Regions from separate parts of the Streptomyces achromogenes genome, predicted to be linked through region 4. Evidence: riboswitches for the same ligand, from Rfam matches in the RefSeq annotation. Region 4 holds a riboswitch; each other region holds the start of a gene.
The links. Region 4 has a riboswitch for cyclic di-AMP ahead of QF032_RS16570 (LysM peptidoglycan-binding domain-containing protein). Riboswitches for the same ligand answer to the same signal wherever they lie in the genome.
Positions count from the first base shown of each region.

Region 1: it holds a riboswitch for cyclic di-AMP, as region 4 does, so the genes downstream of both, QF032_RS06585 (C40 family peptidase) here and QF032_RS16570 (LysM peptidoglycan-binding domain-containing protein) in region 4, are expected to answer to the same signal.
Region 2: it holds a riboswitch for cyclic di-AMP, as region 4 does, so the genes downstream of both, QF032_RS28975 (M23 family metallopeptidase) here and QF032_RS16570 (LysM peptidoglycan-binding domain-containing protein) in region 4, are expected to answer to the same signal.
Region 3: it holds a riboswitch for cyclic di-AMP, as region 4 does, so the genes downstream of both, QF032_RS23205 (transglycosylase SLT domain-containing protein) here and QF032_RS16570 (LysM peptidoglycan-binding domain-containing protein) in region 4, are expected to answer to the same signal.

Region 1 is NZ_JAUSYH010000001.1:1,491,230-1,493,420, reverse strand. Features, by position in the region: gene QF032_RS06590 (ATP-binding protein) at 1-445, shown strand, start outside; gene QF032_RS06585 (C40 family peptidase) at 570-1,043, opposite strand; cyclic di-AMP (ydaO/yuaA leader) riboswitch at 1,047-1,217, opposite strand; gene QF032_RS06580 (hypothetical protein) at 1,596-1,901, opposite strand; gene QF032_RS06575 (ATP-dependent Clp protease proteolytic subunit) at 1,909-2,191, opposite strand, start outside.
Region 2 is NZ_JAUSYH010000001.1:6,458,563-6,460,753, forward strand. Features, by position in the region: gene QF032_RS28970 (M16 family metallopeptidase) at 1-907, shown strand, start outside; cyclic di-AMP (ydaO/yuaA leader) riboswitch at 1,123-1,289, shown strand; gene QF032_RS28975 (M23 family metallopeptidase) at 1,304-2,062, shown strand.
Region 3 is NZ_JAUSYH010000001.1:5,153,413-5,155,603, forward strand. Features, by position in the region: gene QF032_RS23200 (HAD family hydrolase) at 1-654, shown strand, start outside; partial or broken gene QF032_RS23205 (transglycosylase SLT domain-containing protein) at 664-1,147, opposite strand; cyclic di-AMP (ydaO/yuaA leader) riboswitch at 1,152-1,353, opposite strand; gene QF032_RS23210 (polyprenyl synthetase family protein) at 2,116-2,191, shown strand, end outside.
Region 4 is NZ_JAUSYH010000001.1:3,710,625-3,712,815, forward strand. Features, by position in the region: gene QF032_RS16570 (LysM peptidoglycan-binding domain-containing protein) at 55-753, opposite strand; cyclic di-AMP (ydaO/yuaA leader) riboswitch at 757-939, opposite strand; gene QF032_RS16575 (LysM peptidoglycan-binding domain-containing protein) at 1,145-2,191, opposite strand, start outside.

The sequences.
Region 1 (2,191 bases), 2.2 Mb from region 4:
CGATCCCGCCTCGGTCTCCACGGCCCGGGCCTTCGTGGCCGGCACCCTCGGCGAGTGGGGCCTGCCCGCGGACGCCGAGGCGGCAGACGCCGTCCGTCTGATCGTCTCGGAACTCGCCACCAACGCCGTACAGCACACCTTCGGCCAGTCGCCCACCTTCACGGTGGACCTGGCCCTCGACCGCGACGAACGGCTGAGCATCGGGGTCACCGACAGTCATCCGCGCTTCCCGCAACGACTGCCGGCCGCCGTCCAGCAGGACAACGGCCGAGGCATGGTGATCATTCGCTGGCTGACCGCGGAAGCCGGCGGCAGACTCAGAGTGCGGCCCACGAGGGAGGGCGGCAAGACGGTCGTCGTCGAGCTCCCGTGGACCGTCCCGGCGGCGGAGCCGGCAGCCGGGGTCCTGGCGGTCCCGGCGGAGGGTGAGCTCCCGGGACGGTGAAGGCGTGTCAGGACGCCCTGCACGGCCCCGGGAGGTCAGTGGGCCCGACAGCTCGGCGGACCCGGCAGATCGGCGCCCAGGTACCGGCCCGGCGGACCGGGCGGATCAGTACCTGGGCCGGCCCCTAGCGGACCCGGCCGTACCAGACGCTCTTGGTCCAGATCTTCTGCAGCTTCACCACGTCCCCGGTCTTCGGCGAGTGCCAGATCTTGCCCTTGCCCGCGTAGATCCCGACGTGGTACACGTTCGACCCCGAGTGGAAGAACACCAGGTCGCCCGCCCTGCGGCTGGACGCCGAAATGTGCTTCGTCTTGTTGTACTGCTGGGCCGCCGTCCGCGGCAGGCTCTTGCCCGCCTTCTTGAACGAGTACAGCGTGAGTCCCGAGCAGTCGAACCTCTTCGGCCCGGTGGCCCCGTACTTGTACGGTGCACCCTTCTTGGAGGCCGCGATCTGCAGCGCCTTCGTCGCCGGTGTGGCGGCCGCGGCGTCCGGAGCGAGCCCCGGGACCACGACCGTGCCGCCGACGGCGGCGATGGCGAACGCCGAGGCCGTACCGGCCCGGGCCATGAGCGACGGGACACGATTGAGCGCAGTCATGCGCAACCCTTCGTCAGCCGCCTGTGAAGGATGACCTGTCGGATTCGGGCTGGCGAAGTTGCCCGGCCGCGTCAGCGGCTTCACCCCAAGGGCTGCTCGGCCCGGTCATGGCGTGACCGTTCCGGCGACCCGTCGTGCCTGGGTCCTCCACTCCTGCCGATGCACTCCTGTCGACCGGTCATCCGGGAGGCGGCAGGACTCGGCGTCCACCCGGACCGCCCCGCCGCTTGTGGCGGGGGCTTGTCGTCAGACAGGGATCTTGGCTCACGGATGTCCGAAAATCCCAACGGAACCGGGGATTTGTGGGGTTACTCACCACTCAGCCGTTCGGGTGAACACTCTGACGGGTGATCAGCTGGCGAGTCCCCTCAGGGCCTCCCACCAGCGACGACGCCTCCTGTTCCACCCGCGGAGCGCCCTTCTGCGCAACTTCTGGGCGTCCGGGAGAACAGGAGGGGTTCTGCCGAACGGGGGTACGCCTTCTGGGTCGTTTCGACTCCGGCCCGGACGTCACGTCGGGGCCGGGGCCGTGCGGACCGGTGCCGCCCCGGGTCAACTCTCGGCGAGCGGCGGCAGCGTGACGCGCGCCGTGCGGCGCTCCCCGTCCAGGACGCGCAGCGCCCGGGCGAGCGTCTGCGCGTGCAGCTCGCTCTCGCCCCGCTGGTGCATCAGCGTCAGCGCGTCGCGCAGCGCGGCGGCCTTGCTCACCAGCGCCTGGGCGGCGCGCAGCCCGCGATAGGTGTCCCCGTGGTGGGCGGGGTTGATGCGGCCGAGCATGTCGACCACGTCGAGGTATCCGTCGATCAGCTCGGCCTCCGCGCGGGTCAGCGCGGGCAGCGGCGGCAGCTCGGGCACCATCGCCGGCTCACCTCCCGCCCTGCGCCCCGGCGGACGCCTTGCGGCTCGGGATGATCCCGTCCACCAGGCCGTACGCCACCGCTTCCGGGGCGGTGAGGAACGTGCCCCGCTCGATGTCCGCGGTCACCTGCTCCGGCGTCCGCCCGGTGTGCCGCACGAGCATCCCCTCCAGGGCCGCGCGGGTGCGGGCCAGCTCCTCGGCCTGGAGGGCCAGGTCACTGGCCTGGCCCTCGACGGGTTCGGGCAGCGACGGCTGGCGGACCGTCATCCGCGCTCCCGGCAGGGCGAAC
Region 2 (2,191 bases), 2.7 Mb from region 4:
CGCCGCCAAGGAGCTGTCCAAGGAGCTGTTCCCGGCCACCGCCCGTATGTCGCGTCCGCGGCAGGGCACCGCCGAGACGGTCGAGAAGATCGACTCCGCGGCCGTCCGGGCCTTCTACGACAAGCACGTCCGCCCCGCGACGGCCACCGCCGTGGTCGTCGGCGACCTCACCGGCGTCGACCTGGACGCACTCCTGGGCGACACCCTGGGCACCTGGACGGGCTCCGCCGCCGAACCGCGGCCGGTACCGCCGGTGACCGCCGACGACACCGGTCGGGTCGTCATCGTGGACCGCCCGGGCGCCGTCCAGACGCAGCTGCTGATCGGCCGGATCGGCGCCGACCGGCACGACCGTGTGTGGCCCGCCCAGGTGCTCGGCACCTACTGCCTCGGCGGCACCCTCACCTCCCGTCTGGACCGCGTCCTGCGTGAGGAGAAGGGCTACACCTACGGAGTCCGCGCCTTCGGGCAGGTCCTGCGGTCCGCGCCGGACGGCTCGGGCGCCGCGATGCTCGCCATCAGCGGGTCCATCGACACCCCGAACACCGGTCCCGCGCTGGACGACCTGTGGAAGGTGCTGCGCACCCTCGCCGCCGAGGGACTGACCGACGCCGAACGCGACGTCGCCGTGCAGAACCTGGTCGGGGTGGCGCCGCTGAAGTTCGAGACCGCGGCGGCCGTCGCGAGCACGCTGGCCGACCAGGTCGAGCAGCACCTGCCCGACGACTACCAGGCGACGCTGTACCAGCAGCTCGCCGCGACCGGCACGGTGGAGGCCACCGCGGCGGCCGTGAACGCCTTCCCGGTCGACCGTCTCGTGACGGTCCTGGTGGGCGACGCGGCCCAGATCAAGGAGCCGGTCGAGGCCCTCGGCATCGGCGAGGTGAAGGTCGTGACCGCCGAGTAGCCGCCGACCGCCGCGGCAACGGCAACGGCACGCACGCGCAGGGCCCTGGTCGACCGAGCGTCACCAGGGCTTCTGTTTGTCCGAATTGAGGCGGAGGTTGCCTGTCTGCCGTGTGGGATGCGCTACAAAAACCGTGATCCGTTTGAGGATTGATCCCCTCGCCGCTTAGCTTCATCCGGGCTGTCCGTCAGGCACTGCGCCGCAGCCGCGGCACCGGACAGTCATCGCCGAGTCCCCGTACGGCGCGAGCCAGGGGAGCCGGGGACCCACATGTGAAGTCCCTGGGGTGAATCGGACGCCCGCGTGTACGCGAGGGGGTCCGTAGGAGACCTTCCTGCTCCGAACCCGTCAGCTAACCCGGTAGGCGAGAGGGAAGGAAAGGACACCCCTGACTTCATGGCGTTCACCTGCGCCACCGGGAAGCACCGCCGGCCCAGCCGGATGCAGCGCTCCACCGCTCGCGCGGTCGGCGTGGCGGCGCTCACCACCACCGGTGTGATGGCCACCGTCGCCTCCACCCCGGCCCTCGCGGCCGAGCAGCCCACCCCCGAGCAGACCGGTCTGATCCCCGTCGTCACCGCCGGCGAGTCCATCGCCGAGTCTGTCGCCGACCAGGTCGACGAGCAGGTCGCCGCGCAGAAGAAGGCCGCCTTCGAGGAGGCCGCCCGCAAGGCCGCCGCGAAGAAGGCCGTGGAGGAGCGCGAGGCACGCGTGCGTGCCGCCCGTGAGGCCGAGCGCAAGCGCCTCAACACCTTCGTGCTGCCGATCACCGCCTCCTACGTCTCCACCGGTTACCAGGCCAGCAGCTCGCTGTGGTCCTCCGGGAGCCACACCGGCGTCGACTTCCACGCGGCCCGTGGCACCACCGTGCACGCGGTCGGCTCCGGCACCGTGGTCGAGGCCGGCTGGGGCGACGCCTACGGCAACCAGATCGTGATCAAGATGCACGACGGGACGTACACGCAGTACGCCCACCTGTCGTCCATCGAGGTGTCGGTGGGCCAGACGGTCACCCCCGGACAGCGCATCGCCCTGTCCGGCGACACCGGCAACGTCACGGGCCCGCATCTGCACTTCGAGGCCCGCACGACCCCCGAGTACGGCTCGGACATCGACCCGGTCGCCTATCTCCGCAAGCACGGCGTCAACGTCTGACGACGGACGGCGACAGATCGTTCGGCCCCGGCCTCTCGGCCGGGGCTTTCGCCGTTTTCGGGGCCCTGCTGTCCAAAAAATATCCCTGGATTCCGGCTCCCCGTCGGAAATTCCCGCCCATTGCAATAG
Region 3 (2,191 bases), 1.4 Mb from region 4:
CCCCGGGTGCGACCGCTCCTCGAACGCCTGCACAGCAGGGGACTCGCGGTGTGCGGACAGGGGGCGCAGCTGTACGACGCCGGCGCGGACCGCCTGCTGTGGTCGGTCACCCTGGACCGGGAGCTGGCGGAGACCGCGCTCGGCAAGATCGAGGCGGAGGTCGGGCAGCTGTACGCGGCGGTCGACCAGGACGGCGTCGACGGGCTCACGCTCATCGAACCGGGCTACCGGATGCCCCACCCGACGCTGCCGGCCCTGCGGGTGGGCAGTCGCGACGACCTGTGGTGCGAGCCGATCAGCAAGGTGCTGCTGCGCCATCCCACCCTGTCCGACGACGAGTTGGCGGCGACGGCCCGCTCGGTGGTGGGCTCGCTCGCGACGGTCACCATGTCGGGTCCCGGCACGGTCGAGCTGCAGCCCTGCGGGATCACCAAGGCGACGGGTCTGGCGCTGGCCGCGGAACACCTCGGGCTGCGGCCCGAGGACACCGTCGCCTTCGGGGACATGCCCAACGACATCCCGATGTTCGACTGGGCGGCGCGCGGTGTCGCGATGGCCAACGCCCATCCCGAACTCAGGGCGGTGGCCGACGAGGTGACGACGTCGAACGAGGACGACGGCGTGGCCGTCGTCCTCGAAAGACTCTTTCCGTGAGCCCGGGGGTCAGTAGGCGCCGAAGACGTTGTCGATCGAGCCGTAGCGCGCGGCCGCGTAGTTGCAGGCGGCGGTGATGTTCGCGACCGGGTCGTAGGAGTCCCAGGAGGTGCCCTCGACGTGGTAGGCGCGGAAGGTCGGGTCGATGACCTGCAGCAGGCCCTTGGACGGGATGCCCGCGGCGGCGTTGGAGTCCCAGAGGTTGATGGCGTAGGGGTTGCCAGAGGACTCGCGGATGACGTTGCGGTAGATGCCGTTGTACGTCCCCGGGATGCCGTGCTGCGACATGACCTGGAGGGAGGCGCGGATCCAGCCGTCGAGGTTGTCGGAGTAGCCGAGGCTGCTCGCGGTGGCGACGGTCGGCGTGGTGGCCGCGGAGGCGGTGGTCGCGCCGATGAGCGGGAGCGCCAGTACGGCGAATTCCGGTGCCGGCGACGGCGAGCCTGCGGGCGAGGCGGGAGGTGCGGGTGGAGCGCTGAGCGGCAGCGGGCATGACGAGTTTTCCTCTCCGTCGCCTGCGAGGTGAGCTGTCGGGTTCGGGCGGGAGCTGCCCGGTCGCGTCCTGGCGGACGCGACTTCACCCCAAGCCGTAACGGATCGTCCGAAAAGCTCTGGATGTCCAGAACGTCAGAGCGATGCGCTGCGGCGACCTACCTGGTTCCCCCGCTCCTGCCATGCGTTTCTCGGTGGGTGTTACGGGCGGCGGCAGGATTAGGCGTCCGCCCGACAGGCCGGGAACGTATGCGAGAGCACATGTCCGGAACAAGTACCGGATTCACAGATGACCCCTATTGACCTTGATCTGTGCCGTATGGGGCGCTTGATCCTTTGTGGGTGCAAACCGTCAACTCGCTTGGTGGGGGCGGTGGATCGAGGGGCGGCGGATCCTGCCCGATATGCCGGGGCCAGTGAGCCATGTCACGAGGAATCACAAGACCGACTAATCGGGCATTGGCCCCAAGTCGCTTGTTATGGCGCATGGGAGAGGTGGGCCGTCGTCCGTGGTGTCCCGTTGCGCTTACCGCCGTACACCCCGTTGTTCCGGGAAGGCCTCGTGGTTGTTCCGGGAAGGCCTCGTGTGCGGCATGTTCATGCCGCCGCGACCCGGGGGAGGGTGGCCCAGGGCTGGGCGGACCCAGGGCTGGGACGGGCGGGCGGGGCTCGCCGCCGGGCCGAGGCGGAACCCCCGGTCGGGCGCCGGCCCCGGTGTGGAACATGATTCGGCCCTTCGCGGCAACCCGATGAACATCTCTTCGTATGGGCTGATCGGAAACATCGCGGACGTGATCGGATACGGTCTGGCCCGATGCGCGCACCTCGCGGGCGAGTGCATTCGCCCCCGGGGGACGTGGGGGCTATCGGTGATCGAAACGTGACCGGATACGCTGACTCGAGTGATGGCAGCGACCTATCGACAAACCGCGTAATCGCCAGTAGACACCAGCAGACAGGAGACCCCTCGTGACCGTCGTCGGGCCGTTCGGGCTGAGCGTGCGGGACCAGGCTCTGGAAGCCGATGTCCAGGCCGGATTGGCGG
Region 4 (2,191 bases):
TCGGGGCGCCGGCCTTCACCAGGAGGGCACCGTGGCCGCGTCGGCGGCCGGCCGTCACTTCAGGTGCAGCTGCTGACCCGGGTAGATGAGGTCGGCGTCCTGGACGATGTCCTTGTTCAGCTGGAACAGCTTCTGCCAGCCGCCCTCGACCTTGTGCTTCTCGGCGATGGAGCTGAGGGTGTCGCCCTTGACGACCTTGTACTCGCCGTCGCCCTTCTTGACCTTCTTGCCGGTCGGGGTGGTGACCGTCTTGGACTTCTTGGCGGCCGCCGGACGGTCGGTGGAGCGGGAGCTGCTCTTCTGCTCGGTCGAGCGGGAGCTGCTGCCGCTGTCCGACGAGCCGGAAGAGCTGTTGTTCGAGGCGCCGGCGCCGTCGTAGGAGGCGCCGGACAGGCCCTTGCCGCAGACCGGCCAGGCGCCCTTGCCCTGGCCCGCGAGGACCTTCTCGCCGATGGCTATCTGCTGGGCCTTGGAGGCCTGGTTGGCCTGCGAGGCGTACTGCGTGCCGCCGTACGCGGCCCAGGTGGAGGACGAGAACTGCAGGCCGCCGTAGTAGCCGTTGCCGGTATTGATGGACCAGTTGCCGCCGGACTCGCACTGGGCGACCGTGTCCCACTCGGAGGCGGTGGCGGCGGAGGCGTTGCCGGCCGCCATCAGCGGGGCGGCGATGGCGACGCCGGTGACACCGGCCAGAGCGGCGGCGCGGGTGGCCTTGGACGGACGGCGGTGCTTGCCCTTACCGGAAAACAGCATGGTGGATCCCCTCACCGACGCCTGCGAGGTGAGCTGTCGGGTTCGGGCCGTGTGAGTTGCCCGGCCACTCCTCCGCCGGAGCTTGCGCTCCGTGGGAGGGGTGACTTCACCCCGAGCCGCTCCGGCGATTTCCCGGTGCGGCACTTACCTTGGGTCCCCCGCTCCTGCCTACGGCGCTTGACGCGACGACTGTTCCCGGGCTGCCGCTGGCAGGATTCGGCGTTGCGACGGCCGGGGCTCGGGTTGCCGAGCGGTCACGACCGTAGACACGCGATCCGCGGAATTTCAAAGACGATCAGGGCTTCTGAGACTCATCCCACACTTTCACCAAATCGGACATTCGGCGCGAAGTGTGACGTGAACTCCCGCTGTTTTTCTTGGGCTTTGCGCCCTATTGGACGCCTGTGTCGAGGGTCTGACCGGGGGCGATGTCGCTCGGGTCGGCGCCGATGAGGTCCTTGTTCTCGGCATAGAGGGCACGCCATCCGCCATGGAGACCAAGGGAGTCGGCGATGGAGGCGAGGGAGTCGCCCTCCTGGACGACGTAGGTGGCCGCGGCATGCCGGCCCGCGGAGGCGGTGGACGCACCGCCCGCCTCGGTGTCGGCGCCCTTGGCCGCCGGCTCGTCGGCCGTGGCACCGCGATGACGGCCGGACCCGAGAGAGCCGGTGTCGACGAGGTTCCAGGAACCCACTTCCTGGCCCGACTTGTCCGAGTCGTCCGCTTCCGGGGTTCCCGTGGGCGAGCCGTCGGCCGCCCGCGGGTCACCCTGACGACCGGCGCCGCCGGAGTCGCCCGTGACGGCAGAGGGAGACGAAGGCGACGAAGGCGACGAAGGCGAAGCTGAGGGTGAACTCGTGGAATCACCGGATGAGTCGGATGATCCGGATGAGTCAGACGAACCGGCCGAACCGGTCGAACCGCTGGAGTCGGTCGAGCCGTTGCCCGAACCCGAGGAGCTCGACGACCCCGAGGAACCCGACAAGCCTCTGGACAGGTCGGACAAACCCGAGGAGCCGGACGATCCTGACGAATCGCCCGCCACGCCGGTGTCCACGGTCAGCGCGCCGTTCTCCTTGGTGAGCCCGGAGGTCAGCCCGCAGGTGCCCCACGCGCCGATGCCTTTGGCCGCGAGCACCTTCTGCGCCACGGCGATCTGCTGGTTGCGGCTGGCCAGGTCGGGGCTCGCCGCGTAGTCGAGCCCGCCGTAGGCCTTCCAGTCCTGCAGGGTCAGGCTCAGGCCGCCGGACTCGCCGTCACCGCCGTCGCCGGCACTCCACGAGCCCCCGGTCTCGCACTGCGCCACCTTGTCCCACACCGTGCCGTCCGCGGCGCTCGCGCCGGAGGCGGCGAACAGCGGGATGGCGATGGCGGAGCCGGTCACCCCGGCCGCGACGAGCAGCGCGGGGGCCTGGCGGGGGCGACGGTGACGACCGTT